DNA from 3 places in the Candidatus Pantoea multigeneris genome. Region 2 is predicted to be linked to each of the others. Evidence: predicted binding sites of a transcription regulator. Region 2 holds the regulator's gene; each other region holds the start of a gene.
The links. The regulator Fur, encoded in region 2, represses iron uptake genes when iron is present. The targets are predictions, from matches to a motif close to ATAATAATGAGAACNACTATCAA.
Positions count from the first base shown of each region.

Region 1: the regulator Fur is predicted to act here: its motif matches at 2,624-2,646, upstream of fes (enterochelin esterase).
Region 3: the regulator Fur is predicted to act here: its motif matches at 7,788-7,810, upstream of ftnA (non-heme ferritin).

Region 1 is NZ_VWXF01000005.1:168,479-178,690, forward strand. Features, by position in the region: gene dacB (serine-type D-Ala-D-Ala carboxypeptidase) at 1-150, shown strand, start outside; gene F3J40_RS13540 (TonB-dependent siderophore receptor) at 199-2,427, opposite strand; gene fes (enterochelin esterase) at 2,673-3,905, shown strand; gene F3J40_RS13550 (MbtH family protein) at 3,947-4,168, shown strand; gene F3J40_RS13555 (enterobactin synthase subunit F) at 4,161-8,084, shown strand; gene F3J40_RS13560 (ATP-binding cassette domain-containing protein) at 8,115-8,876, opposite strand; gene fepG (iron-enterobactin ABC transporter permease) at 8,909-9,892, opposite strand; gene fepD (Fe(3+)-siderophore ABC transporter permease) at 9,889-10,212, opposite strand, start outside.
Region 2 is NZ_VWXF01000006.1:185,893-196,104, forward strand. Features, by position in the region: gene F3J40_RS15365 (type 2 GTP cyclohydrolase I) at 1-176, opposite strand, end outside; gene phrB (deoxyribodipyrimidine photo-lyase) at 195-1,619, opposite strand; gene F3J40_RS15375 (YbgA family protein) at 1,623-2,576, opposite strand; gene pgm (phosphoglucomutase (alpha-D-glucose-1,6-bisphosphate-dependent)) at 2,714-4,354, opposite strand; gene seqA (replication initiation negative regulator SeqA) at 4,380-4,916, opposite strand; gene ybfF (esterase) at 5,163-5,927, shown strand; gene ybfE (LexA regulated protein) at 6,084-6,365, shown strand; gene fldA (flavodoxin FldA) at 6,495-7,025, shown strand; gene fur (ferric iron uptake transcriptional regulator) at 7,373-7,816, shown strand; gene F3J40_RS15410 (hypothetical protein) at 7,867-8,259, opposite strand; gene glnS (glutamine--tRNA ligase) at 8,421-10,088, opposite strand.
Region 3 is NZ_VWXF01000002.1:259,158-269,369, reverse strand. Features, by position in the region: gene olsF (bifunctional ornithine lipid synthase OlsF) at 1-888, shown strand, start outside; gene F3J40_RS06695 (ABC transporter ATP-binding protein) at 959-2,026, shown strand; gene F3J40_RS06690 (ABC transporter substrate-binding protein) at 2,054-3,043, shown strand; gene F3J40_RS06685 (ABC transporter permease) at 3,045-4,787, shown strand; gene F3J40_RS06680 (sensor domain-containing protein) at 5,003-7,093, shown strand; gene ftnA (non-heme ferritin) at 7,133-7,645, opposite strand; gene F3J40_RS06670 (ornithine decarboxylase) at 8,384-10,212, shown strand, end outside.

The DNA.
Region 1 (10,212 bases), on a different contig from region 2:
GGCTTTATCACCACCGCCAGCGGCGCACGCCTGGCCTTTGTTCAGTATCTCTCTGGCTATGCTGTTCCGCCACAGGATCAAAAAACACGCCGCATCCCGCTGGTGCGTTTCGAAAGCCGCCTGTACCGCGATATCTACCAAAACAACTGATCGACCCCACACAAAAAAACAGCCCGCTATCACAGCGGGCTGGTTTCATCAGAAGTGCGTATTCAGACTCATGTAGTAAGTCCGGCCCGACTCGTTGTAGGTATTCGCCCCCGCGCCATACATATAAGCACCGGTCTGAGCATTCCCGGTGGTTTGCGCATTGCCTTCGCGGAAGTGACGTTTGTCGAACAGGTTATCTATACCCAGCGTGACGCTCGCGTATTTATTCACCTCATAAGTCCCGCTCATCCCCACTAACGTATAGGGGCTGACCTGATCGGTCTCACTGCCGGTCACTGGCTGGCCTTTATAGTTGTACTTCTTCGGCACCTGCTTACCGTACCAGGTCAGCGTGGTTTGCAGTGAAAGATCCTGCGTTGCCTGCCAGCTCAAGCTGGAGTTCAGCGTGTAGTCTGGAATGATCGACAGACGATCGCCCGTCTCCTTATTCTTACTCTGCAGCATGTAGGTCAGGTTATTGGTCCACATTACCGTATCAGAGAATGGCATGTTAAAGGTGCCTTCCAGCCCCTCGACCACCGCCTTTGGTACGTTTTCCCACTTATACACGTCTGTTAAGCCAGTACTCGACACGCCGGTTGGCAGATAACCCGCTTCAATCTTGTTGCGATAATCATTACGGAACCAGGTGATACCCGCCTGATAATCGTCATGCTTCCACTCAATGCCGACTTCTTTGTTGATACTGTGCTCAGCGCTTAAGTCCGGGTTCCCCACCAGATAGCACCCGCCGGTACTTGCAGCACAGCCCTGACCACGGCTATACAGCACATAGTTCGGGTTGGTTTGATAGAGGTTTGGCGCTTTGTAAGCACGGGCAATGCCCAGCTTCAGCGTGAAGTCATCTCCCAGGCCCTGCGACAAATTCAGTGACGGGCTCCAGTTATTGCCGACGATCGAGTGATGATCAAAGCGTAACGCCGGGGTCAGCATGGTGGAGTCCGTCAACTCCATATTGTCTTCAGCAAACAGCGAGAAGATCTCAGCCTGGGTATAAGGGCTGCGGTTGGTGCTGTCGATGCCAGGGATCGCGCCGCCCAGCATGGATTGCGTATTAGAAGCGAGATCTTTCATGCGCTGCTGGTTCCATTCGGTACCCAGCGTCGCGGTTTGATTGACCAGCCACTCAAACGGCACGCTGACTTCACTGTGCAGCAGGATGTTTTCCAGTTGGATATTCGAGAAGCCGTCGTCAGAGAAGATCCCTTCTGTCCCACCGGCCAACCCTTCATTCATTCGCGTGTTACGTGTTTTTTCGTACTGCGCATAGGTGCGTGAGCTGATGCCACTGTCCCACGCACCGGTCCACGTCAGCGCAAAGTTGTTGCGATACAGACGATTGGTTTCCTTTCCATACATGCTCTGCACCAGCGCACTGGTGTTGGTATTCTGCGTATCGCCAGCGTAGAGGTTATTCTGACGGCTATAGCCTGCCTCAAACTCTAAAGCCTGACGTGGCGCGAATGCCCAGCGCAGTAACGCGTTGATATCTTTATTTTCAGAACCTTCTCGCCCCGCAGGGATGGCGGTGGCATAAGCCCCGGTACGCAATGACTGATGGCCTTCATTAATAAACTGCGCATCTGCCTGCGTCTTCGCTAAACCACCATATAAACGGAAGCTAAAGTCATCGCCCAACGGGCCTGACAAGCTGAAGTTGGTGCGCTTAGTGGCACCCTCTTGTTTATGTTCAGGGATGTTGTAGTAGCTATCCCATGAGCCGTGCCACTGCCCGGTCTCTTTTTTGGTGATGATATTCACCACCCCGCCCGCTGCACCGTTGCCATAACGCGCGGCGGCAGGCCCACGAATAACTTCAATACGCTCGATCATCTCCGGTGGCACCCAACTGGTATCACCACGAGTATCGCGCTCACCGCGCCAGCCAAATCGCACAGAGTTACGGCTTGAGACCGGCAGGCCATCAATCAGAATCAGGGTATTTTCCGGCCCCATACCGCGAATATCGATTTGGCGATTATTACCGCGCTGACCGCTGGTGGAGTTCCCGGTCAGGTTAACCCCCGGCATGGTGCGGATGATCTCCGAGACATCGCGTGCAGGCGGATGTTTCTTAATTTCATCGGCTGTAATGGTGGAAACGCCAGGTGCCTGGAGTGTCTGCTGCGCCGCAGTGACGACCAGAGTATTGTCTTCGCTGTTGGTTTTATCCGCTGGTGTTTCTGCTGCGCTGACTGCGCAAGGAATGGCTGTTGCCATAAAAATGGCACAGGCCAAAGGTGATAACGTTTTCATTATTCTCGTCCCTGGTTTGCCAGCAGATGTAAAAAAGCGTTAACTGCTGTCGCACCGGTGTTGAAAGATATTGTACATACTTTCATGCACACAGCGGGCCTTGGCGGCCACTCCCTGCGATAACATCGCCCTCTGGGGGCAATGTGACGGAAGGCGCATGGGTGCATCCCCATCAAGCGGAAACACCCTATTGCAAACGAAAATAATTATCAATAGTATTACTTCTAACATTCATGGAACTTCTCATGGCATGTAATCAGACCGATGGCACAATGACGTTGTTTAATAAAGAAACGGGCTCTGACGCCTGGTGGGAAAATCAGCAAGCACTTGGCATCCCCTATATTGAAGCGGGTGTTGATGGCCATTGTCAGGTTACCTTCTTCTGGCGCGACCCCGAGGGCGATGAACGCACCTCTTCCACTCGCCATGTCTGGATCAATATCACGGGCGTCACCGATCACCACCAGCGAGCCGCCCCCGTTTCTCTGTCGCATCTGCCACAGACGGATGTCTGGTACTGGCAAACGCAGCTTCCTTCGACGTGGCGCGGCAGTTACTGCCTGATGCCCGATCGCGAAACGCCACTGTTTCAGGGACAGCCTGACATGCACAGCCTGCGTGACTGGTGGCGCAATAAATTCCCGACCGCACAGAGCGATGCCTTGAATCCACTGCGCGCCTGGTCTGGTGGACGTGGGATGGGCGTTTCCCCACTGCATCTGCCGCAAGCCCCGGATCAGCAGGTCTGGCAGGCCGTTGACGAAGGCCGCGCGCCGCACATGGCGTTGCAACACATCTGTTGGGAGAGTGAACGCCTCAATAACCGCCGTTCGGTGTGGATTCATACTACCGGTGATGCCAGCCATGACCGCCCTCTGGCGATCCTGCTGGATGGGCAATTCTGGGCTAACAGCATGCCCATCGCCTGGCCGCTACAGCAGCTGACCGATAACGGCGAACTGCCTCCTGCGGTGTACGTGATGATCGATATCATCGACCGTGAGCACCGCAGCCGCGAACTGCCGTGCAACCCTGAGTTTTGGCAAGCCGTGCAGGAAGAGTTACTGCCACAGGTGGCGCAGATCGCCCCCTATCGGCAAAGTGCGGATTCCACCGTGGTGTCCGGCCAAAGCTTCGGTGGGCTAGCTTCGGTTTATGCCGCACTGCACTGGCCGCACACTTTTGGTGCCGCAATCAGTTTATCCGGGTCCTTCTGGTGGCCCGCACGCGGTAATGCCCACGGCTGGCTGTTAGATCAGCTCGAGCAGGGGTTACTTCAGCCGGAACCGTTGCGTTTCTGGCTGGAAGCAGGCCGACGCGAACACCTGATTATTCAGGCTAATGAACTGCTAGAACATTATTTGACGGCTGCCGGGCATTCGGTTAGCTATCAACCCGTAGAAGGCGGCCACGATGCGCTCTGTTGGCGCGGTGGTTTGCTCAATGGACTGAAAGCAATGTGGCAAACACGCTAACTCAGTAATCTCACCCGTTTTTGGTGGGCAGGAGTCTTGCAATGCAACAACTTAATCCTTTCGACAATCCTGAGCAGGATTGTTACGTGGTGCAAAACCCGCAGCACCAATTTAGCCTGTGGCCGAGCTTTAATACCGTACCCTCAGGATGGCAAGCGGTGTTTGGCCCGCAGCCGCAGTCCGCATGTATTGCGTGGCTGAATGAAAACTGGCGCGATATTCGCCCAACCGTAGCCGCAACTGAGCGGGGCGAACATGTCTGAGACACTTATGGCAGAAACATCCGTTAAGACCACAGAGGCCATGCCACTGGTGGCCGCGCAGCCAGGTATCTGGATCGCCGATCAACTCTCAAAACACCCTAATGCCTATGCGGTAGCGCACTTTATTGAGCTGCAAGGTGAACTGAATAGCGAAGCGCTGAAACAGGCAATTATTGCGGGGATGCAGGAAGCAGACACCCTGAATATGGCCTTTGGTGAAGAAGAAGGCGATCCGATTCAATGGCCACAACCGCAGACGTTTAGCCCAGCGGAAGTCGTCGATTTACGCCATGAAAGTGACCCTGTTGCCGCAGCACGGCAGCAGATGCAGCGGGATATGGCGGGTAATCTCCGTGTATTGAGCGGCGCTTCGCTGTGGCAACACATTCTGTTCCGGCTGGATGAACAGCACTGGTTCTGGTATCAGCGCTACCATCATCTGGTGGTGGACGGCTTTAGTTTTACCGCCCTCACGCGCCGTATCGCCAACCTTTATACCGCGCTCTGCCGTCAGGAACTCCCTGAGCCCTCTCCCTTCATTCCTTTCCGGGAAGTGGTTGAAGAGTACCAGCGTTATCAGGATTCCCCCTCTTTCAGCCGCGATCGTGATTTCTGGCGGGAAAAAGGCGCGGCGTTGCCAACGCCAGCCTCGCTCTCCCCGCTGCCGCTGGCAGGTCAGAGCGCATCTACCGATCTGTTGCGCCATACCTTGACGCTGGACAGCTACAACTTCCACGCGCTGAGTCGCCATATGCAGCAACATCAGCTCAGTGCCGCTGACAGCGCCTTTGCCCTGGTGGCACTCTGGCTGGCGCGTCTGAGCGGGCAAAATGACTTCGCCGCGGGCTTTATCTTTATGCGCCGTATTGGCTCTGCCGCACTCTGCGCGACGGGCCCGGTGATTAATGTGCTGCCGATGGCAGTTCATTACGACCCGGCTCAGCCACTGAATGTGTTGGCCGCGCAGTTGGCCGCTGAAGTGAAAAAGATGCGCCGCCATCAACGCTATGATGCAGAGCTGGTACAGCGCGATCTTGGCCGCCTGGGGGATAACGATCCGCTGTATGGCCCGGTGATCAACCTGAAGATGTTTGACTACCAGCTGGATTTCAACGGCGTGCCGGGCATCACCCACCAACTCGCCTCTGGACCGGTGCGGGATCTTGAAATCGCTATCTACATCAGTGAGCAAGGTGACTTAACCCTTGAGCTGCTGGCGAATGCCGAGCGTTATCGTCTCGACACCCTGCAACAGCACGCCAGCCGCTTTGACCTCCTGTTGGCTCAGTTGGCCAGCGATCCTGGCCTTGCGGGTGGCGAGCTGGACCTGCTCACCGTGCCTGAGCACCAGCAGTTAGCGGAGATCAACCACACGGCACATCCAATCCCGGCCGAAACGCTGGCCAGCCTGTTACAGCAACAGGCTCAGCGCACGCCGTTGGCACCGGCCCTGGCGGATTCCCAGCATAGCCTCAATTACCAGCAGATGCAGGAGCAGGTCACGGCGCTGGCACAGCAGCTGCGAGCCGCAGGCGTCAATCGCGGGGATATCGTGGCAGTGGCGCTACCGCGTTCGATTTTCCTGTCGCTGGCGCTGCAGGCGATTGTCAGCGTAGGTGCCGCCTACTTGCCGCTGGATACCGGTTACCCGGACGATCGTCTGGCACTGATGCTGGAAGATGCCGCGCCAAAACGTCTGATCACCAGCCCGGCGTTGGCTAGCCGTTTTGCTGCAATCAGCAACGTAACGCCGCTTTTCTATGCTGAGCTACAGCCCGTTTGCGCCACCCCAGCGCCGCTGGAAGCACCTCAGCCACAGGATGGTGCTTACATTATTTATACTTCCGGCTCCACCGGGCGTCCTAAAGGGGTGCTGGTCGGCCATGAAGCGATTGTTAACCGACTGCTTTGGATGCAGGATCACTACCCGCTCACCGCCGATGATGTCGTGTTGCAAAAAACCCCGAGCAGCTTTGATGTCTCCGTGTGGGAGTTTTTCTGGCCGTTGATCGTCGGTGCCCGCTTGGTGATGGCTCCGCCGGAAGCACATCGTGATCCGGAAGCCCTGCAAACCCTGTTTAAACAGTATCGCGTCACCACCACCCACTTCGTGCCTTCAATGCTGGCCGCGTTTGTTGCCGCGCTTGAAGAGAGCAGCAGCTGTGCCAGTCTGCGCCGCGTTTTCTGTAGTGGTGAAGCGCTGCCCGCGGATTTGTGCCGCCAGTGGGAGCAGCTGACTCAGGTGCCGCTGCATAATCTGTATGGCCCAACCGAGGCCGCCGTGGATGTCAGCTACTATCCGGCTTATGGCCCGGAGCTGGCCGCAGTCACCGGGGCCAGCGTGCCGATCGGTTTCCCGGTATGGAACACCGGCCTGCGCATTCTGGATAACCGCTTACAGCCCGTGCCTCCGGGTGTCGCGGGTGATCTCTACCTCACCGGTATTCAACTGGCTCACGGTTATCTTGATCGCCCCGATCTCACCGCCAGCCGCTTTGTCGCCGATCCCTTTGGTAAAGGCAGCCGCATGTACCGGACAGGTGATGTCGCCCGTTGGCTGCCTAACGGTGCGGTGGAATACCTCGGACGCAGCGACGATCAGCTGAAAATTCGCGGTCAGCGTATTGAACTGAATGAAATTGATCACGCGCTGGCGGATTTACCCGGCATTCAACAAGCGGTAACGCATGCGGTGGTGTTGGGCGATCAACACAGCCAGCAAGGCGATGCGCGCCAGTTAGTGGGTTACGTGATTGCGGACTATGCGGTTGAGAGTGAAAACCTCCGCACCGCTCTGGCCGAACGCCTGCCTGCACATATGGTGCCGGTAGCGATTGTGCAGTTAGAGACCTTCCCACTGAGCAGCAACGGTAAACTCGACCGCCGTGCGCTACCGTTGCCGCAGGCGCAAGCCGCGTCCGCTGGCCGTGAACCACGTCCGGGCCTGGAAACCATGCTGGCTAATGCCTTCGCCAGATTGCTGGAGCGAGAACAAGTGAGCGCAGAGGATGATTTCTTTGCCCTCGGCGGTCACTCCCTGCTGGCGATGCGCCTTGCTGCCCAGCTACGGCGTGAACTGCAACAACCGGTCTCTGTCGGGCAAATTATGGTAGCAGCCAGCGTAGAGAAGCTGGCGCGTTTGCTGAGCAGTGATGAACCCGCCAGCAGCCGTGCTGGATTTGAAGCCGTGCTGCCGCTGCGTACCGGCAACGGGCCGACCCTGTTCTGCTTCCATCCTGCTTCTGGTTTTGCCTGGCAGTTCAGCATCTTGCAACGCTATCTGGACAGCCGCTGGTCACTGGTGGGTATTCAGTCACCGGATGCCACCAGTCCGTTGCATCAGGCCCAACATCTGGATGACGTGTGCGAAGCGCACCTACAAACACTGCGCAGCGTGCAGCCACATGGCCCTTACTACTTCATCGGCTACTCACTCGGCGGAACGCTGGCACAGGGCATTGCTGCTCGCCTTGAAGCTTTAGGTGAAGAAGTGGCGTTCCTCGGCCTGCTGGATACCTGGCCGCCAGAGACGCAAAACTGGGATGAAAAGCGCGGTGAGAATGTGCTGGACCCGGCGGTGCTTGATGAAGTGAACCGTGAGCGTGAGCAGTTTGTTGCGGCACAACGCGCGCAGGCTGGAGAAGGCATGGAGGCGATGTTCAACACCATTGAAGCCAACTACGCCAGCTCGGTGCGTCTGCTAGCGACCGCGCGCAGTACCCGTTTCAATGGCCGCGCTACGCTGTTCTCTGCGCTGCAAACCCTACAGCCAGGCCAGGATGCACGCCGTGCCTGGGCACCATGGGTTGGCGAACTGGAGATCTGGCCGCTGGACTGCGCACACGTTGATATTATTTCACCACGAATGTTTGAGCAGATTGGTCCATTGCTCCAGAAACTGCTGGCGAAATTCTGAAAATAAGGGGCGCAGAAAGCGCCCCTTTGCTTAACCTTCTCGACCTAACGGCACAATCATCGGAGTGCCAGCCACCGGGTCATCAACAATCACACAGCGCAAACCATAAACCGCCTCAATCAATTCGGGCGTCACAATCTCTTTCGGTTTGCCCTCGGCAAGGATTTTCCCGCCTCGCATGGCAATTAAGTGGGTTGCGTAACGGCAGGCATGATTCAGTTCATGCAGCACCACCACCAACGTACGACCATGCTGACGATTCAGGTCTTGCATGAGTTCCAGCAGCTCAATCTGATGGGTGATATCCAGCCAGGTCGTGGGTTCATCCAGCAGCAGCAAAGGTGTCTGTTGTGCTAACACCATGGCGATCCACACCCGCTGACGCTGACCGCCAGAGAGTGTGTCCACACTCTGTTCCGCCAGATCGGCAACGCCAGTGGCCTCCATCGCCTGTTGTACTGCGGCCTCATCTTCCTCTCGCCAGCGACCAAACAGGGTCTGATGTGGATAGCGGCCACGCGCGACCAGGTCGCTAACGCTCAATCCAGCAGGGGCGTGTGAGCTTTGTGGCAATAACCCTAAACGGCGGGCTACTTCTTTGGTGGGATAACGGGCAATCGCCTCGCCATCCAGCCAGACCTGCCCTTGTAAGGGTGATGCCAGACGGCTCAGGGCGCGTAACAGCGTCGATTTACCACACGCGTTTGGCCCGATAATCACCGTTAACTCGCCATCCGGGATGGTGACTGAGAGATCCTGCGCCACAATTTTCTTGTCATAACCGAGGGTCATGCCCTCGCCACGTAACCGGGCAGTTAATTCACTCACTGGCGTCGCGCCTCCCTTACGAGCAGGAAAATCAGATACAGCCCGCCGAGGCTGACAGTAATCACCCCAACCGGCAGTTGATACGGTAAAAAGAAGTGTTGAGCAGCATAATCCGCGGCCAGCAGCAGCAGCGCACCGCAGAGTGCAGCCAGAGGTAATGCACCACGCACGCCGCCACCAAGACGACGGGCAATTTGCGGGGCCAGTAGCGCGACAAACGAAATAGGCCCGGCTAATGCGGTTGAAGCGGCCGTTAACACCACGCCGATCAGCATCAACCACAGGCGGCTGCGTTCAACCGGCACACCCAGCGCGGTAGCCGTATCATCGCCCATCTCTAACAGACGCATCCGCCGCGAGAGCAACGCTGTGGCTAACAGCGCCAGCAGCAGGGCCACAATCACCGGGGGCGTTTTAGCCCAGGTGATCCCATTGAGCGAACCCGCACTCCACAACCCGGCACTGAGTGCCGACTCCAGTGAAGCGCTGATGATTAGCCAGCTATTAAGTGCCATCAACAGCGCCCGAACACTGATGCCAACAATAATCAAACGGAAGGTTTCGACACCGCGCCGCCAGGCAAACAAATACACCACCGCAGCGGTAATGACGCCCCCCACCAACGCAGCCAGCGTCATTCCCTGAATATCTTGCTGGAACAGCACCAGCGCAATCAGCACACCACTGTACGCGCCGGTGTTGAAGCCGAGAATATCCGGGCTGCCGAGTGGGTTGCGCAGTAGCGATTGAAAAATCGCCCCGCTCACGCCCAGTGCTGCGCCAATCAGCAGCGCCATGAGCACACGCGGAAGCCGCCACTCAAGGACGATGAGCTGCACGTTACGCGCCGCCTCACCGTGAATCAGTTGCCATATTTCGCTGGCACTGATGGATAGCGTGCCACGCGTCACCCCGAGAAACAGCAACACCAGGCTAGCCACCAGCAGCCAACTGGCGTGCAACCATGCTTGACGGCTCATTGCGGCCTCCCGATTTTGCTGCGTACCAGAATAATCATGACCGGCGCGCCAATCATGGCGGTCATGATCGAGACACGCAGTTCGCCCGGCACCAACACACGACCAACAATATCCGCTGCCAGCAGCAGAACCGGGGTAATGAGGAGTGTGGCAGGAAGCTGCCAGCGGTGATCTTGCCCAACCAACCAACGAGCAAAATGAGGCGTCATCAAGCCAATAAACGCGATTGGCCCAACAGCCGCTGTGGCCGTGCCGCTCAGCAGCGCAACAGCCACCAGCCCGGTCAGTTGAGTGCGCAACACGCGCGTCCCCAACGCCGT
Region 2 (10,212 bases):
GCATCTGCCCCGTGCGCCACCGCAGCATCCAGCAACGCCTGGCTGGCGGTGACGCCAGTAACAATTTTTTTCACCTCAGCACGGCCTTCAACCTGTAAGCCGTTGGGGGCGTAATCGCTGAAGCTGCTGCTGTTCAACTGCTGGTTAACGATATGCTCTAATTCAAACTGATTCATAACTGCTCCGTCCTCACTTCAGGCGGCATTTTTTGCCCGCTCGAAGGCGTCTAATGTTTTTTTACGTGCTTCCTTATGTTCCACGATTGGCGACGGATAATCGAGTGTGCAGCGATTTTTCTTCGCCCAGACATCAGGCTGATGGATCGCACTGTCAGGGACATGGGCCAATTCCGGCAGCCACTGGCGAATAAACGCCCCCTTGGGATCAAAGCGTTCGCCCTGCGTTGTCGGGTTGAAGATACGAAAATAGGGAGCCGCATCGGTGCCGGTAGAAGCGGCCCACTGCCAACCGCCGTTGTTGGCCGCCAGGTCGCCATCAATCAGCTGCTGCATGAAATAGCGCTCACCTTCACGCCAGTCAATCAGCAGATCCTTCACCAGGAAACTGGCGACGATCATGCGCAGGCGGTTGTGCATCCAGCCCAACTGATTGAGTTGTCGCATCGCCGCATCGACAATCGGATAGCCCGTCTTGCCCGCTTGCCATGCCGCCAGATGCGCTGCGCTCTTCTGCCACTGCACCTGGCGCGTCCAGTGAATAAACGGCTGGTGCTTGCACAACGCGGGCCAGGCGACCATTAGATGACGATAAAACTCGCGCCAGATCAGCTCATTGAGCCAGACCATCGGCTTTTCATCATCCAGTGCAGCGGGGTGTTCCCTTAATACCCGGTGCAGACACTGACGGGGGGAAAGGACGCCGGTGGCGAGGTAGACAGAAAGCCGGCTGGTGCCATCCACCGCCGGTTTGTCCCGTTCGGCGGCATAATCCATCACCCCCTGGGTCGCAAAATGCCGCAGCTGTTTGAGGGCAGCCGCCTCCCCCGGTGGGAATAAATCGTGATCAAAGCACGCCTGCGGATAGGCGAACCTGGCGATTTTTTTAGCCTTGAGCGGCGCACCGCTGCGCGCTTTAGGCGCGGGGACACACTCCGGTAAGTGCTGCTGCAAGCGGCGGACAAAAGCCCGACTGAAAGGCGTGAAGACTTTGTACATTTCATTATTGCCGGTGCGCACACTGCCCGGCGGTAACAGCAGGCTATCGTCAAACCCCTGACAAATTACGCCTGCGGCATCAAGGCGCTTTTCTGCGGCCACATCCCGCTCACGCTCGTTCACTTCATATTGATAGTTGTAAAACAGGTTATCCACCTGCTCTTGCTGACAAAACGCCGCCAGGTAGTCAATCGAGGCTGCAAAATCATCACATTGATGGGTAAACAGTTCGATACCGCGTTCACACAGCGACGCCTGCAGTAATTCCAGGCTCTCAAAAATAAATGCGGCCTGTTTGGGGGCCATATCATGCTGTTGCCACTGCTGCTCAGTGGCAATAAACAAGGCAATCACGCGGGCGTGACCGTCTCGGCAGGCGGCATGCAGCGCCAGATTATCGTTGATGCGGAGGTCATTACGTAACCAGACCAGATGCGTAGTCATTAATTATTGTCCATAACGAAGGCGCAGTGCTTCCGGGTAAGGTTCAAAATAGCGCTGTTGTGCCAGCCACGGATGCGGATATTGCGCCATATAGTGTTTGAGCATGGTGATCGGCACCAGTAGCGGCTGTAAGCCACAGCGGTAGCGATCGATCAGATCGGCCAGTTCCTGCCGTTGTGGTGAACTCAACTGGCGGCGGAAATAGCCCTGAACATGCATCAGTACATTGGTGTGGTTGGTACGGGTTGCAGGATGACTTAGCAGATGCATCAGGCGATTACGGTACTCAACTGCAAACGCATCCAGCGAGCTCCACTGGCCGATACTGGCGACAAAAGGCCCTAACTGCCGATATTCCGGCTGAGAATGGGACAGCAACAGGAGTTTGTAGCGGCTGTGGAATGCGATCAAACCGGCGCGCGTCAGCCCCTGCTGCCACATTTGGTTGAATTCATGTAAGGCACAAATGCGGGAGACGAAGTTCTCACGCAGTACCGGGTCGTGTAACCGGCCATCTTCTTCCAGCGGCAACCAGGGCATCTCGCGTTGCAGCATTTCGGTAAACAGGCCCGTTCCCGCTTTACGGTTATTGTTACTTTCTGGCTCATACACGCGCACGCGCTCCATGCCGCAACTGGGCGATTTCGCACACAGAATATAGCCGCAGAGATGGTGCAAGGATTTCACCCGCTCTGCTGACCAGCTGCGCATCGCGTCGGTCACTTCGCTACCGCCCTCTTTGCTGAAACACAGGTGCACTTCATCCTGCTGTTTCACCAGCCGCAGCGCCGGGCGCGGGACCGGCAGACCAATCGACATCTCAGGGCACACGGGTTCATAGCGCACAAATGGTGCCAGCTCATCGGTGGCAAAACTCAGACGTTTGTGTCCGCCATCGAAACGCACCTGCTCACCCAACAGGCAGGCACTAATACCCACAGGAATATGATTTGCCATACTTGTACAACCTCCATAGCCTTGTACAAGTTTAAGTGTAGCCTGGTCTGCGAAGATTTACAGCAGGTCGTTACCTGCGGCACAAAAGAAAACGGCCACCCGAAGGCAGCCGTTTTATTAAGCAATGATTTGTTTAATCAGGCGTTTTTCAACACTTCACTGACAATTTCCACCGCTTCTTTCTCGATTTGCTGACGATGTTCAGCGCCGAGGAAACTTTCACAGTAGATTTTGTACGCGTCTTCTGTGCCAGAAGGACGAGCGGCAAACCAGCCGTTTTTAGTCATCACTTTCAGGCCGCCAATGGATGCGCCGTTGCCTGGTGCCGCCGTCAGGCGTGCAGTGATTGGGTCACCAGCCAAGGTATCGGCACTCACCATTTCCGGTGAAAGCTTAGACAGCGCAGCCTTCTGCGCAGAGGTTGCCGCAGCCTGCAAACGGTTGTAGCTCGGCGCGCCAAAACGCTGCGCCAGCTCATCATAGTGCTGCTGTGGGTTTTTACCGGTTACTGCGGTGATTTCCGCCGCTAACAGGCAAAGAATGATGCCGTCTTTGTCCGTTGACCAGGCTGAGCCGTCGAAGCGCAGGAACGAAGCCCCGGCACTCTCTTCGCCACCAAAGCCAAAGCTGCCATCAAACAGGCCATCCACAAACCACTTAAAGCCCACCGGCACTTCAACCAGCTTACGGCCAATGTCTTCAACAACGCGGTCAATCATGGCGCTGGAGACCAGGGTTTTACCCACGGCAACCTCTTTGCCCCACTGCGGACGGTGCTGGAACAGATAGTTGATCGCCACGGCCAGATAGTGGTTCGGGTTCATCAGCCCTGCCGGGGTGACAATGCCATGACGGTCGTAGTCGGGATCGTTACCGAAGGCGAGATCGAACTTGTCTTTATAAGCCAGCAAACCGGCCATTGCGCACTCTGACGAACAGTCCATGCGCACGACGCCATCTTTATCCAGATGCATAAAGCGGAAGGTCTGGTCGATCGCATCGTTAACGATGGTGATATCCAGCTTGTAGTGCTCGGCAATGCGCTGCCAGTAAGCCATACCTGATCCACCCAGTGGATCAACACCGATTTTCAAACCCGCTTTTTGAATCGCCGGGAAATCAATCACCTGTGCCAGGCCTTCAACGTAAGGCTGAATCAAATCCTGCTCAACGATGCGGCCACTCGCCCACGCCTGATCCAGTGGTAAGCGCTTAACGTCTTTCAGCTCACCTTTGATCAGTTGATTAGCACGATCTTCTACCACTTTCGTGACGTTGGTATCAGCCGGACCGCCGTTTGGCGGATTGTACTTGATACCACCGTCTTCCGGTGGGTTGTGCGAAGGCGTAATAACAATACCGTCAGCCTGTGCGCCGCCACGTTTGTTATGTTCGAGAATGGCATTAGAGATAGCAGGGGTTGGCGTGTAGCCGTTGTCCTGTTGAACAATGACATCCACACCGTTCGCTGCCAGCACTTCCAGCACCGAGATGATGGCCGGCTCGGACAGCGCATGCGTATCTTTGCCGACATAACACGGACCGGTGATCCCGTTTTTTTGGCGATCTTCGGCAATCGCCTGGGCAATGGCCAGGATATGTTGCTCATTAAAGCTCTGACGCCCAGCGCTACCGCGGTGGCCGGAAGTCCCGAACTTCACCGCATGATCCGGATTAGCGGCATCGGGCTTAAGGACGTAGTACTGTGACGTTAATTGTGCAACGTTAATCAAATCGCTCTGACGGGCAGGTTGTCCTGCACGGGGGTGATTGGCCATTGGCGCTTCTCCCTGACGCTTCGGTTTAAATGGTGCCGCAAACTTTCTCTGTCAGTTCCGCCGGGAACTGCATTGCCAGCATAATATGCTCTACCATGCTGCATTTGCGACCGGTATTGGTATTGGTAATCACCCAGTACGGTGTGCCTGGCACGTGCTTCGGCTTCGTATGGGTGCCATTCTGCAACAGCGTCTGCTCATCACCCGCAAAATAGACACGAGTGCGCCCCTGCAGTGACGCAGAAGCATCAGAAAACGCTTGTGGATCAAGACGATAAAGCGTTGACAAAATCAGCATAAAACGGTTAACCGCTTTTTTCTGCTCGGCATACTCATCTGACAACAGTAATTCACGCACCGCACGTACGCGATCCTGTGGCCCTTTGCGCGTCTCTTTTGGTGCAATGCTTTCTGCCGGGCGGCTGACCGCAGCAACAGGCGCTGCTTGCCCAGGCGTAAATTTAAGCATCCGCCGTAAAATGTCAGAGGCGCTCTCCCCAATGTGTTGAGTATGGCTGGCAATGTAGCGGTAGAGATCTTCGTCAACTTCAATCGTTTTCATCTTGGTCCGTATCGTTCTTGCTCATGACAGAACCGACCAACCGCATACAGAGTTAAGAAAAATCTGGCCTGTACACGCCGGGAACGGGTTCTAACATCAGGATTATAAAGTTAAATTCAGGTGGGTCGAAAGTCTTCAAACCGATTAACCGCAAAAGTCAGAATATCACCCAATTGCACGCTAGCCCCCCGAAATCGTGGAAGCATGATACCCTAAGGCAAGGTCACAACCGTAAAGAACTTTGCCATGATTTTGAACGCTCGTCTGCAAACTGAACAATCGACTGCTGATTCTCTCCCCATTCTGCTTATTCATGGCCTGTTTGGTAGCCTGGACAACCTCGGCGGCCTGGCACGCGGCCTGAAAAATGATCGTCCACTGATTCAGGTTGATGTGCGTAATCACGGTCTCTCGCCACGAAGCGAAGAGATGAACTACCGCGCCATGGCGCAGGACATGTTCGACACGCTGGACCATCTGGGTATTGATCGGGTTTCCGTCATTGGCCACTCCATGGGTGGAAAGATTGCCATGACCATGAGCGCCATTGCCCCTGAGCGTGTCGAGCAGCTCGTGATGATCGACATTGCGCCAGTGGATTATCAAACCCGACGTCATGATGAAATTTTCGCGGCCATTCGCGCCGTGACAGCGGCAGGTATCGTTTCCCGCAGCGAGGCGGCGCAGTTGATGCGCGAAAGCTTGCCTGAAGAGGGCGTGATTCAGTTCCTGCTGAAGTCGTTCCAGGAGGGGGAGTGGCGCTTCAATGTGCCGGTCCTCTGGGATAACTACAGCACGATTTCTGGCTGGGAGGAGATTCCCGCCTGGCCTGAACCGGCGCTGTTTATTCGTGGCAGTGAATCACCGTATCTGGATAATCGCTACCGAGATGCCCTGTTACGTCAGTTCCCGGCCGCCCATGCGTATGTCATCAGCGGAGCCGGGCACTGGGTTCATGCAGAAAAACCCGAAGCAGTACTGCGTAGCGTGCGGCGATTTTTTGCACTTTAACAGCAATTGCTTGCCGACCAGTGGTTTAGGGTTGGCGTACGCCGCCAGGCTAGAGTATGATGGCGCGCTAAAATTTCAGGCCATGCTCAGTGAGTGGGCCTGAATGATACCTAAATAAACATCGCGCAGTGTGCGCCCATTCAGTTTCACAGAGTCATGGCTAAAGAAAACACTGATCGTACCACGCTCGATCTGTTTGCCGATGAGCGCCGCCCCGGTCGTCCCAAGACCAGCCCGCTTTCGCGCGATGAGCAACTGCGTATCAATAAGCGCAACCAGTTAAAACGCGATAAGGTGCGCGGATTGCGCCGTGTCGAACTTAAACTGAACAGTGAAGCCGTTGAAGCACTGAACACCCTTGCTGAGCTTCGCAACATCAGTCGTAGCGAATTAATTGAACAAATTCTGCTGGCGCAACTCAAAGCAGCGGATGAGTAGAAACCGCACGCAGTAACACAAACCAGGGGCTGATAAAGTACCGCCCCTCTCCCCGGTCTGCTATCATTCGCACAATTACGCAGGCATACACATTTATCCCACAATCCGGATGTAAGAGGTTTTTTATCCATGGCAATCGTAGGCATCTTCTTTGGCAGCGATACCGGCAACACTGAAAATATTGCGAAAATGATCCAGAAGCAGCTGGGCAAAGACGTTGCTGACGTGCACGACATCGCTAAAAGTACCAAAGAAGATCTGGAAGGTTACGACATTCTGTTGCTGGGTATTCCTACCTGGTACTACGGCGAAGCCCAGTGTGACTGGGATGACTTCTTCCCAACCCTGGAAGAAGTGGACTGCAACGGCAAACTGGTTGCGCTGTTTGGCTGCGGCGATCAGGAAGATTACGCTGAATACTTCTGTGATGCGTTGGGCACCATCCGTGACATCATCGAACCGAACGGTGCAGTGATTGTCGGCAACTGGCCAACCGAAGGCTACCACTTTGAAGCCTCTAAAGGCCTGGCCGATGACAAACACTTCCTCGGTCTGTGCATCGATGAAGATCGCCAGCCAGAATTGACTAACCAGCGCGTTGACGGCTGGGTGAAGCAAATCAAAGATGAACTGCAGTTAGACGCGATTATTAACGCCTGATGTGCATTTTCTATCAATGTGAGCGCTGGCTCACATTGATGGAAAGGAAACAGCGATAGAAATAATAGCCACACGTTTTTTATTTTCACCTGCAACACTGTACAATACCCACAACGGTCATCCGCCTATTCTCCTCCTGGATTGCAGGACAGCGGAACAACCGACATCTGATGCTCCACCTCTGGCTCAAGACTCTTCGCCTTACAGCCTGTGTTGATTTATCCGGTGTTCGGGTTTTCATTTTGCTGCGTCGGTTCTATAATGAGACGCAAATGAGAATAGCGCGTGACCAACATTCAAGGCCAAGCGCCACAAAGTGACTCGCTAAGTAACAGGACAATATCCGCATGACTGACAACAACTCCGCATTGAAGAAGGCAGGCCTGAAAGTCACGCTTCCACGACTGAAAATTCTGGAAGTGCTTCAGGAACCTGCATGCCATCATGTCAGTGCGGAAGATTTGTACAAACGTCTGATCGATATCGGCGAAGAGATTGGCCTCGCAACCGTATATCGCGTTCTTAACCAATTCGACGATGCTGGCATTGTCACCCGTCACAACTTTGAAGGTGGCAAGTCTGTTTTCGAACTGACTCAGCAGCAGCACCACGATCACCTGATCTGCCTGGACTGCGGTAAAGTGATTGAGTTCAGCGATGAATCCATCGAGACTCGCCAGAAAGATATCGCGACGCGTCACGGTATTAAACTGACCAACCACAGCCTGTACCTGTATGGTCACTGTGCGTCTGGTGACTGCCGTGAAGATGAAACACTGCACAACGATTAATCTTTGATGCAGTAAAAAACCCGCCACTTCGGCGGGTTTTTTTTATCTCTTTAGACCACTCGGGTCTCTTGCAGGTAGCGCCAGCGCGGCACGCGTGAACTAAAATCCAGCACCGCAACAGCGATGCGGCTGTGGCTTTCACCATTCATCATCTGTATTTCGCGGTATTGCACCGTCACTTCTTTTTCGTGCGCTGAAATCAAACGATGCTCGCAGGTTGCAATGCGCATGCCCTCTCTCGCCCCTTGCAGACGGCGAAACAGCGCTTCAGTATCATTGAAATTTAACGCCGCACCTTGTGGTGTCACCATGGTAAATTCCGGGTGAAAGTGCGAGAGAAACAGTGACATAGCATCTGAATCGTTGGAGTGATTAAAAATTTGTTCGATCAGTTGGTGCAACTCCACAACACTATGGCGAGCTTCCTGAGCAAGAGATGTCATTTTCCTTACGACTTCCTGTTATGAATGAACTTTATGGCTCCCAGCCTACCGAAATCTTGCCTGTTTGCCTCAGAGAATACCTAAATTGCTTGAATATCAGACAACGCCCATCATGCAGATAAAAAAAACGCCTGAAATCAGGCGTTTTTTTCATTCAGCGATTACTCGCCCGCTTTTGCCCAGGTATCACGCAGGCCAACCGTACGGTTGAACACCAGATGACCGGGCTTGCTGTAGACGCTGTCGGCACAGAAGTAGCCTTCGCGTTCGAACTGGTAAGGTGCGCTGGCTACCGCATCAGCCAGGCTCGCCTCAACGAAGCCCTGCTTGATCTGCAGAGAATCAGGGTTGATCGCGGTGAGGAAGTCCTCTTCCGCACCCGGATTCGGTACGCTAAACAGACGGTCGTACAGACGAATTTCTGCTGGCAGCGCATGCTGCGCTGAAACCCAGTGGATCACACCTTTCACTTTGCGTCCGTCAGCCGGATCTTTGCTCAGCGTATCGAGATCAACCGAGCAGTACACCGTAGTGATATTGCCTGCGTCATCTTTCTCAACGCGATCGGCACGGATCACGTAAGCATTACGCAGACGCACTTCCTTGCCCAGCACCAGACGTTTGTACTGTTTGTTGGCTTCTTCACGGAAATCCGCGCGATCAATCCACACTTCATGGCTGAATGGCACTTCACGCGTACCCATTTCTGGTTTATTAGGATGGTTAGGCATCGTAATAATTTCGGCGTGATCGGCTGGCAGGTTTTCCAGTACCACTTTGATCGGATCGATAACGGCCATAGCACGCGGTGCATTTTCGTTGAGATCGTCACGAATGCAGGACTCCAGCGACGCCATCTCTACGATGTTGTCCTGTTTAGTCACACCAATGCGGCGGCAAAACTCACGAATAGAGGCTGCGCTGTACCCACGGCGACGCAGACCAGAAACGGTCAGCATACGTGGATCGTCCCAGCTCTCGACCACATTTTCGCTCACCAGCTGCGTCAGCTTGCGCTTCGACATCACGGCGTATTCGAGGTTAAGACGAGAGAACTCGTACTGACGCGGGTGCACCGGAATCGTGATGTTATCCAGCACCCAGTCATACAGGCGGCGGTTATCCTGGAATTCCAGCGTACACAGCGAGTGCGTAATGCCTTCCAGCGCATCAGAAATACAGTGGGTGAAGTCGTACATCGGGTAGATGCACCACTTTTCACCGGTCTGGTGGTGTTCAGCGAACTTGATGCGGTACAGCACCGGATCGCGTAGCACGATAAAGCTGGAAGCCATATCAATTTTGGCACGCAGGCAGGCTTTACCTTCAGCAAAACCACCGCTGCGCATTTTTTCGAACAGGGCGAGGTTCTCTTCCACGCTGCGATCGCGGTACGGGCTGTTTTTGCCCGGCGCAGTCAGCGAGCCACGGTATTCGCGAATCTCATCAGCCGACAGTTCATCAACATAGGCCAGGCCTTTGTTGATCAGTTCAACCGCATACTGATGCAGCTGATCAAAATAGTCAGAGGAATAGCGTACATTGCCGCTCCACGCGAAGCCAAGCCACTCTACGTCACGCTTGATGGATTCAACGAACTCCATGTCTTCTTTTACTGGGTTGGTGTCGTCGAAACGCAGGTTGCACTGACCTTGATAGTCTTGTGCGATGCCAAAGTTCAGGCAGATAGATTTCGCATGACCAATATGCAGATAGCCATTGGGTTCAGGCGGGAAACGGGTATGCACGCTGTTGTGCTTACCGCTCGCCAAATCTTCGTCGATGATCTGACGAATAAAGTTCGTTGGGCGGGCTTCAGCCTCACTCATCTCAAAAATCCTCAATACAAAGCTAATGATGGCATCACGAATTAACGGATTATGATCCACAAAGCGCCGTCGGGAAACAACCTGTTTGTGTGGGCTTGATAAGAAAAAAGGCAGGAATCGCTTC
Region 3 (10,212 bases), on a different contig from region 2:
CGCGCCGAATTGAAACAGGCGCTAAAAGCCAGTGAAAAGCTGGGTACGCTGCCAGACGGCAAAGAGATTTTTCTCTGGCGTCGCAACGGGGAGACCCGTGTTCCGCTGCTGCGTGAGTTGGGGCGTTTGCGTGAAATTGCGTTCCGCGCCGTTGGGGAAGGCAGTGGCCGACGCCGCGATCTCGACAGCTATGATGACGACTACTACCACCTAATTTTGTGGGATGACGCTGCGCTGGAGATCGTGGGGGCTTACCGCTTTATTCCTGGTGATGAGCAGCTCACTCGCCGTGGCCTGGAGGGCTTCTACAGCCACAGCCTGTTCCACTACGATGAGCGGATGATGCCTATCTTGCAGCACAGTATTGAGCTGGGCCGCAGCTTTATCCAACCGGCTTACTGGGGTAAGCGGGGTCTGGATTATCTCTGGCTCGGAATTGGTGCCTATCTGGCAAAATATCCGCAGACGCGCTATCTGTTTGGACCGGTCTCCATCTCCGGAGGTTTACCTCTCGCTGCGCGCGATTTGCTGGTGGCTTTCTATCGCCTCTATTTCCCGACCGAACTCCCACTGGCCACGTCACGTCGCCCCTATCCGGCTTCACTGCCGGAAGTGCTGGCGCAGTTCAGCGGTGATAACTATCAGGAAGATCTGACGCGATTAAAGCAGATGCTGAATAATCTCGGTACAGCGATCCCAACGCTGTACAAACAGTACTCCGAACTGTGTGAGCCGGGCGGAGTACAGTTTATTGATTTCGGGAGCGATCCTGATTTCAACAACTGCATTGATGGCCTGGTGCTGGTGGATATCACACGGCTGAAGCCTGCGCGCTATGCCCGTTACATCGAGGTACATCAGGCGGAGAAAAAGCCGGAACAGGGGTGATCTGTCACCGCACTGTCATTTGCTTTCGGTAGCCTCTGTCGCTGAATTCTGACGCCAGAGGCCCCAAAGCATGGCAGGCATGACCCTGACCGCACTGCACAAATCTTTTGCCGCACAGCCGGTACTGCAAGATATCTCCTTACAGATCAATGCGGGTGAGTTCATCGCCATTCTTGGCCCCTCTGGCTGTGGCAAAACTACGTTGCTGCGATTGATCGCCGGTTTTGAGACGCTCGACAGCGGCGAGATCCACGTTGGCGAGCGGCAGTTTGCCGGACACAAACATCACCTTCCCCCTGAAGCGCGTAACCTGGGCGTTGTCTTTCAAAGCTATGCGCTGTGGCCGCACATGACCGTGGCGGAAAACGTGGCTTACAGTCTTAAAGTCAGCGGTGTTGCCCGTGCTGAGCGTGAAACGCGGACTCAGCAGGCGTTGGCGTTGGTCGGGCTGGAGCCGTTTGCCCAACGCCAGCCTGCCGATCTCTCCGGCGGCCAGCGGCAGCGCGTGGCGCTGGCACGTTGCCTGGTAGCAAAGCCAACGCTGGTGCTACTGGATGAGCCACTCGCCAACCTGGATGTCCACCTACGCGCCACCATGGAAGAGGAGTTTCGCCGCTTCCATCAACACAGCCATGCCACGCTGATTTACATCACCCACGACCAACAGGAAGCGATGGCACTGGCCGACCGCATCGTGGTGCTGGATGCCGGGCGTGTGATGCAGTTCGCCACGCCGCAGATCTTGTGGCGCGAGCCCGCCAACGCGATGGTAGCCCGTTTTATTGATGATGGCCGTATCTTGCCGGTCTCGGAAATAGAGCCACAGCATAACGGGCGCGCTTTTGTCACGCTGTGTGGTTTACGCACTTCACTGCGCTGCTCGCCACAGCAGGAAGTACAACCTGAAGCACAGGCCAGCTTTCATGCGGTGGATTTTGCCGTGGCTGCGCCCGGTGAGCCGCAATTTGCCGCTCTGGTTCAGCGAGTGATCTATCGAGGCAGCGGCTATCAGATCAATGTGACGCCATTGGCGCACCCCGACGTCAGCCTGACGCTGATGCTCAACGACACTGTTTTGCCCGTCGCCGGGACCACACTGGGTGTGGCCGTGCGCGATGGCTGGATCCTTCCCTGTTAACCGATCGTTTACTCAATGGAAAAGGCGATGCGCACAACGCTTAATGCACTTTTAATCACCTCTGGCATCTTGCTCTCTGGCACGGTAATGGCTGATGACGCACCTGCGGGCACGCTGGTGGTCTACACTTCACAGGCTCCCGAAATAGCCCAACAGACGATGGACGCGTTTAAAGCGGCCTATCCGAATATCAAGGTAGAGTGGACGCGCAACGGCACCACTCAGCTGATGAATGTGCTGCACACGGAGATGCTGAGCGGCGGCGCGAAAGCGGATGTTCTGCTGGTCGCAGATGCAATCAACCTGGGTTCGCTGAAAGCAGAAGGGCAACTGTATGCGTATCCGGATGCGCCGGTGAGCCATATCAATCCCTCTTTCTACGACAAGGATAAAACCTGGTTTGGCACCAAAATTATCGCCACCGTTATTGCTTACAACACCGAACACGCCAAACCGGTGAATAGCTGGAAAGCGCTGGCAGTAGCGGAAAATAAAGGGCAGATCGCCATGCCCAGCCCGCTCTACTCCGGGGCTGCGCTGTATAAGCTCCACACCGATATCAACACCCCAGCCATTGGCTGGAACTTCTATCAGCAACTGGCGGCGTTAGGTGTGGCTCCTCAAGGTGGTAATGGCCCGGCAATCAAGGCGGTTGCTAGCGGGCTGGATAAGTACGGCATCGTCACTGACGCCGATATTATTCTGGCGAAGAAAAAAGGCTCACCCATCGATCTGGTCTATCCGCAGGAAGGGGTCTCCTACGTGACTGAGCCGGTCGCCATCCTGAAATCTGCCCACAATCTGCCAGCGGCCAAAGCGTTTGTGAATTTCCTGCTGTCAGAAAAAGGACAACAGTTGGTGGTGGAGCAGGGTAACCGTCCACTGGACGATCGTATTCCTACGCCAGCCGGTTTTACACCGTTGGATCACATCAAGCTCCTGACGCCGGATATCGCCAAAGCGATAGCGGAAGATGCCAGCGTGCGTGACAAATTCACCGCGCTGTTTGGAGGCTAAGATGAGCGTGCAGAGCGTAGAGTGGCGGCAAAAATCAGTGAAGTGTCTGCGGTGGCGACCGCGGGCGGAACCCCTGGTGTTGACGCTGCTGATTGTGATTATCGCTCTGCTCTCGGTCGCGCCTTTTCTCCGTTTGATCTGGACGGCACTGGCACCCCAGGGCACGCCTGAAGTCGCGCATTTACTGCGCTTGCTCAGCGCGCCCAGGGTCGTTACTGCCACTTTGAACACGCTAGGCTTGGGAGTAGCGGCAACCTTGTTATCGCTGCTCCTCGGCACGCTGGCCGCCTGGCTGGTGGCCCTGAGCGATCTGCGTGGCAAAACGGTTTGGGTGTTTGCCTTTATTCTGCCGTTGATGATCCCGCCGCAGGTGACGGCGCTGGCGTGGTTGCAGGGTCTGGCTCCGGGCAGCCTGTTGGCAACGCTGTTTCACTCTTTAGGGCTGCCGTGGTTTGCGCCTGGTGAACAACCGCTGTATTCATGGTGGGGCATGGTGCTGCTGCTCGGTTTGCATAATGCCCCTCTGGTCTTTATCACGGTACGCGCCGGGCTGCGGCGTCTTCCGGCGGAGTTGGTTGAGGCGGCGCGCATCAGCGGGGCTTCGCCGTGGCAGATTGCGTATACCGTGATCCTGCCGCTGGCGCGTCCGACGATTTTTGCCGCCGCCGCGCTGACGTTTGTGGCCAGCGTGGGTAATTTTGGTATTCAGGCGATGCTGGGTATTCCGGCCCGTATCCCAACGCTGATTACGCTGGTCTATCAGCAGCTTAATGCTATTGGTCCCACTGCCTTGCCGAATACCGCCGTCTATTCGCTGCTGATCGCGGTGATCACCCTGGGTGGCATGGGGATCAGTGGTTGGCTGGGTGGGCGGCGCGATGTGCGCGTCAGTGGGTCGTTACGGCCCTGGCACCAGCCGCTGGGACGCGCGCGGCTGCCGTGTGAAGCCATTGCCTGGCTGTGGATGCTGATGACGCTATTGCTGCCGCTTTCTGCATTACTGACCACGGCGCTGACGCGTGGCTTCGGTCAGGCACTCAACTGGCAAACGTTGACCTTCGAGAATTTCCAACAGGCATTATGGGGCTATCCGGCGATCAGCCAGGCCTTTCTCACCAGCCTGGCATTAACCAGCGTTGCGGCGGTGATCCTGACGGTGATGGCGCTGTTTCTGGCGTTCTTCCTCAGTTGGCAGCGCACCCTGCTGGTACGCGGATTGTGGTTTGCCAGCGAACTGACCTATGCGCTGCCAGGGATCGTGACGGGTGTTGCGGCGCTGCTGTTTTTCCTGCGCCCGCTGCCGCTGCTCAATGTTTCGCTTTACGGTACTTACTGGATAATCCTGGCCGCCTATCTGGCGAACTTTTTGGCGCTGGTACTTCGCCCCACGCTGGCAGGATTTGCCCGTATTGAACCTGCGCTGGATGAAGCTGCGCGTCTGGCGGGAGCCGGTTTTTTGCGCCGGATGTGGGATATTTTACTGCCGCTGGTGGCACCTCCCGCGCTGGCAGGGGCGCTGCTGGTGTTTCTTACCGCGCTGAATGAAATTCAGGTGTCGGTGCTGTTAGTCACTTCGTCAACACAAACCCTTGGCCCGATGATCATTTTCCTCGATGAGGGTGGCTCTGCTCCACTGGCAGCAGCGGTGGGCTGCCTGATGATTGGCGTCGTGCTGCTGCTGATGTGGCTGGCTGCGCGCCTTTCCCGTCATCTGCCGCAAGGCATACTGCCCTGGCAGGCCTGATTCCAACAAGACTCTCCGCAATCACCTGTTTTTCCGTCTTCTGGCTCTGAATATTTTTTAAACAGTGCCGATAATTGCTGCATGAAACTAGCATAACGGTTAATAATCACGCTAATTTTTTGTGAATGTTATGCTTAATGCTGACGGTAAGTTAGGAGTATTCTTAATGCATATCGTCGGTATCAAGGGCTACGCAGCAACAGGCAAGAAAAATAATGGATAAAAACGCTGATATTATGTACCGCATGCTCGTTCAGAGCGTGATTGATTATGCCATCTATATGCTGGAACCTGATGGTACCGTGGCGAACTGGAATGCGGGTGCGCAACGTGCTAAAGGCTACGTGGCTGAGGAGATCGTCGGCAAAAACTTTGCTCTGTTTTACAGCGCAGAGGATCGCCAACAGGGTGTGCCACAGCGCGGATTAGAGATTGCTGCTACTAAGGGGCGTTTCGAAACTCAGGGGCTGCGCTACCGTAAAGATGGCTCCGCCTTTTGGGCGCACGTGGTGATTGATGCCATTCACGATGACGACGGCACGCTGATTGGATTTGCCAAGATCACCCGTGATATTACCGAGCGCCGCGCCTGGGAACAGGAGCAGCTAAAGGCCAAAGAGCTGGCAGAAAAGCAGAGCGCCAAAATGTCAGCGCTGTCGAAATTTCTCGACAATATCATCGCCAACATTCCCTCCAGCGTGATTGTGGAAGATGCTATTACGCGAGAGATTTTGCTGGTGAACGATAAAGCGTTGCAGCTGTTCAGTGTGCCAAAGTCACTGATTGTGCACCATCGTCCTCATGAATGCATGAGCGCGGAACTGAGTGACTATTTCAACAGCCTCGGGGATGTTGCGTTGCGCAATGAAGGGGTGCATGAGCGTGAGCAACTGCTCCTGACCGCGCGAGGCGAGCGGATTCTGCACACCAAAGCCACCTCCATCAATGGCGAAGATGCGCTGCAAAACTACCTGATGCTGATCGTTGAAGATGTGACGGATCAGCGTGCCGCAGATGCCCGCATTCACCACATGGCGCACCACGATAACCTGACCAGCCTGCCGAACCGCATCCTGTTCCGCCAGCGTCTGAGCGAAGCGCTGCGCAGCGAAGATCGACGCAGCAACGCCACGTTATGCCTCGATCTCGACAACTTTAAAAACGTTAACGATGCGTTGGGCCATCAGGTTGGCGATGAACTGCTGCGCGCGGTGGCGAAGCGCCTGCGCAATACCCTACGCGATCAGGATACCCTGGCACGTATCGGCGGCGATGAGTTCGCCATCGTTCTGCCCTCTGTCCAGAGTGAAGCAGAAGCCAGCGTGGTCGCACAACGTCTGATTGAGGTGATCCGCCCACCGGTCAATATTGAAGGCAATAACCTCTCGGTGGGGCTGAGCGTCGGGATTGTGCTCAGCACCCCGGATATCAATACGCCAGAACAGATGCTACGTTGTGCGGACATGGCGCTGTATGAGGCCAAACGCAATGGGCGTAACCGCTTCGAGCACTTCACGCTGGAGATGGATGATATTGCGCGCAGCCGCCGTTTGATTGAAAACGACTTGCGCGATGCGCTGAGCAATCGCCAGTTAAAACTCTATTATCAGCCGATTACCAACGGCGACCAGCACACCATTATAGGCTATGAAGCGTTGATGCGTTGGCACCACCCGGTGAAAGGCGTAATCATGCCGAATGACTTCATCCACGTGGCAGAAGAGACCGGCTTAATTCATATGCTTGGTGCCTATGCGCTGTATGAAGCCTGCCGTGAAGCCGCCAGTTGGGAAGGGCAGCAGTCCGTTTCAGTCAACCTCTCGCCACTGCAATTTAAAAACAGTTCGTTGCTCTCGGTGGTGGAAGGGGCGTTACGCGAATCGGGCCTGGAGCCACAGCGCCTGGAACTGGAGATTACCGAGTCGGTACTGCTGGACGATAACCTCGGCAATATCCGCACGCTGAATAGCCTGAAAGCGCTGGGGGTGAAAATTGCGCTGGATGATTTCGGCACCGGCTACTCTTCACTGAGCTACCTGCGTTCATTCCCGTTCGATAAGATCAAAATCGATAAGTCGTTTATCAACGATATGGGCGATAGCCGCGAGGCGTTAGCGATTATTCGGGCGATTACCGGCATGAGCCGTAGTCTGGATATTCAGATCACCGCGGAAGGGGTTGAAAACAGTGAGCAGTTTGCGAAGCTACAGGAAGAGGGATGTACGCTGTTTCAGGGATATCTGTTTGGACGCCCGCAGCCTTCGGAGCAGCGCTTAAAAAAGCTGGATAGCGACGAAAGTGAATAAGCAATAAGAGAACCGGCCCTGAGAGGGCCGGTTTTGCTATCAAGAGGCGCTGCCGTCCTGATGGGTTTCCATGCGGCCCAGCTCTTTGTCGAGCAGGAACAGGCCGTCACCGCTGTTACCGACGATAGCCAGTTTATCCAGTACGGTTTTGAACAGCTTCTCTTCTTCGTGCTGCTCTGCCACATACCACTGCAGGAAGTTAAAGGTTGAGTAGTCCTGTGTGGTGATGGCGGCGTGCGCCAGTTCATTGATGCGCGCAGTGATCAGCTTTTCGTGATCCAGCGCCTGCTCCAGCAGTTGCTTAATGGAGTCCCATGCGATAGGTGGTGCTTCGATAGCGCCTAACAGTGGCAGCGCACCGGTATCGCTCAGGTAGTCGAACAGACGCTGCATGTGCTGCATCTCTTCGCGTGAGTGCTCTTTCATAAATGCCGCTGCGCCTTCCAGACCTTTATCAGCACACCAGGCGCTCATTTGCAGGTAGAGGTTGGCAGAGAAGAACTCAAGATTCAGTTGCGCGTTCAGGCGTGAAATCATGTCAGGCGTCAGCATGGGCATTTCCTCAAATTTGTCTGTTTTATGTGCAGTAAGCAGTGGTGGAATTATGCACCATTACAGCGAAAAAGAGAAAGAGAAATAAGAAAAAATATTCACGATATATTATTGATTTAACTGTAATTATTTCACTAATTGAATGCGAGCGATTATCATTATTGTCCGCTTTTCACTCAAGGGAGACCCGGCAATGCCAAGTGTGGGGTTTTGTGCAGCTGCACAGCAGTACTGAATCAGGTAAAAGTGCATAATTTTGCGTAAGTTAAAGATAAATAAACACTTTTGTTTTCATTGTTGAAATTAAGTGTTTAATTATCAATGCGTTGCGTTTTGTGGGATGTGATAACTATTTGCCGTTCAATGGGTTGTTCGACTAAAAAAAAGATGACATCATTGCGCCTGTTTTTTTACTGTCATCCACCCTTCACAGAGGACGCCGCTATGTCCGGTACAATGCTTGTTGTCAGCACTTGTTGCCGAGCTGTGCTTCGAAAGCGCATTGGGCGTCCTTCTGGCTGTTATCCAGCGATCCCCTTTCTCACCATGCGGTGAGGCCAGCCTGACGTTCTCTGTTGGACATGAGTAAAGACAGAGCTGTTCTGGCTTTACTGATGTCTATCGGTTGCGGCTGCCATTCTGTTACGCACGCTGCCTTGTGACGTTATTCGCCGGGGAATCTTCCTCATTGCTGTGCCATTGGCACCCACTCATCCTTGACCGCTAGGGATTTGTGCTATGAAACCACTGAAAATTGCCGCCAGCGTCCTGGTGGCGCATGAACTGATTACTGCACGCCAGGTTGTAACGCTGGATAATACCGACTTCACGGATGTGGCGGCAGTTGTCGTCTCTCTGGCCGATTCGCGCAGCGGCGTGCTGGCGCTGTTACGCCATACCGGTTTTAATCTGCCGGTATTTGTTGCTATTGCTCACCCGGAACAGGGGCCAGCCCTGCCTGAAGGCTGCCAGGCTTACAGTGGTAGTGCGGCCGATGTTGCCGCACTGGAAGCGGCTGCTCATGCTTATGAAAGTGCGCTGTTGCCGCCGTTCTTTGACACGCTGACCAAATATGTGGCGATGCAGAACAGCACCTTTGCCTGTCCTGGTCACCAGGGCGGCGCGTTTTTCAAAAAGCACCCGGCAGGCCGCCAGTTCTTTAATTTCTACGGCGAAAATGTGTTTCGTTCAGACATGTGCAACGCCAATGTCAAACTGGGCGATCTGCTCATCCATGAAGGCTCCGCCAAGCATGCGCAGAAATTTGCCGCAAAAGTCTTCAACGCCGATAAAACCTATTTCGTGCTCAACGGCACCTCCAGCGCCAATAAAGTGGTGACCAACGCCCTGCTGACGCGTGGCGATTTGGTGCTGTTTGACCGCAACAACCACAAGTCAAACCACCACGGTGCGCTGATTCAGGCAGGCGCTACGCCGGTCTATCTTGAAGCGGCGCGTAACCCGTTTGGCTTTATTGGTGGCATTGATGCGCACTGTTTCGATGAAGCCTATCTGCGCAAGCAGATTGAGGCGGTAGCGCCACAGCGCGCCACCGAGGCTCGCCCGTTCCGCCTGGCGATTATTCAGCTCGGCACCTACGACGGCACGGTGTACAACGCACGCCAGGTGGTCGATCGCATCGGCCATCTGTGTGACTACATCCTGTTTGATTCCGCGTGGGTGGGCTATGAGCAGTTTATTCCGGTGATGGAAGCGGGTTCCCCGCTGCTGCTCGATCTCAATGAAAACGATCCCGGTATTTTTGTGACGCAGTCCGTACACAAACAGTTGGCAGGTTTCTCGCAGACTTCGCAGATCCACAAAAAAGATAACCACATTCGTGGCCAAAAACGTTTTTGCCCGCACAAGCGGTTGAACAATGCGTTTATGCTGCACGCCTCCACCAGCCCGTTCTATCCGCTGTTCGCCGCGCTGGATGTGAATGCCAAAATGCATCAGGGCCCGGCAGGACGTCGTTTGTGGCATGAGTGCGTCACGCTGGGGATTGGCGCGCGTAAAGCGATTCTTTCCCGCTGTGAAATGATCAAACCTTTCTTGCCAGAGCAGGTTCATGGCAAGCCGTGGCAGGATGCGGACACAGAAACTATCGCCGCCGATCCCGCGTACTTTAGCTTCGAACCTGGGGCGAAATGGCACGGATTTGAAGGCTATGCGCGCGATCAGTATCTGGTTGACCCTTGCAAACTGTTGCTCACTACACCGGGTATTGACGCCTCCAGCGGCAAATACACCGAGTTTGGTATTCCCGCTACCATTCTGGCGAACTACCTGCGTGAAAACGGCATTGTGCCGGAAAAGTGCGACCTCAACTCGATCCTGTTCCTGCTGACCCCTGCCGAAAGTGCCGAGAAAATGGCGCTACTGGTGGCGAAACTGGTGCAGTTTGAGCAACACGTGAAAGACGATGCGCTGTTGGAAGAGGTGCTGCCGACCGTGTACCGCAAAAATGCGGCGCGTTATCAGGGTTACACATTACGTCGCCTGTGCCAGGAGATGCACGATCTCTACGTCAATCATGACGTGAAAGATCTGCAAAAGGCGATGTT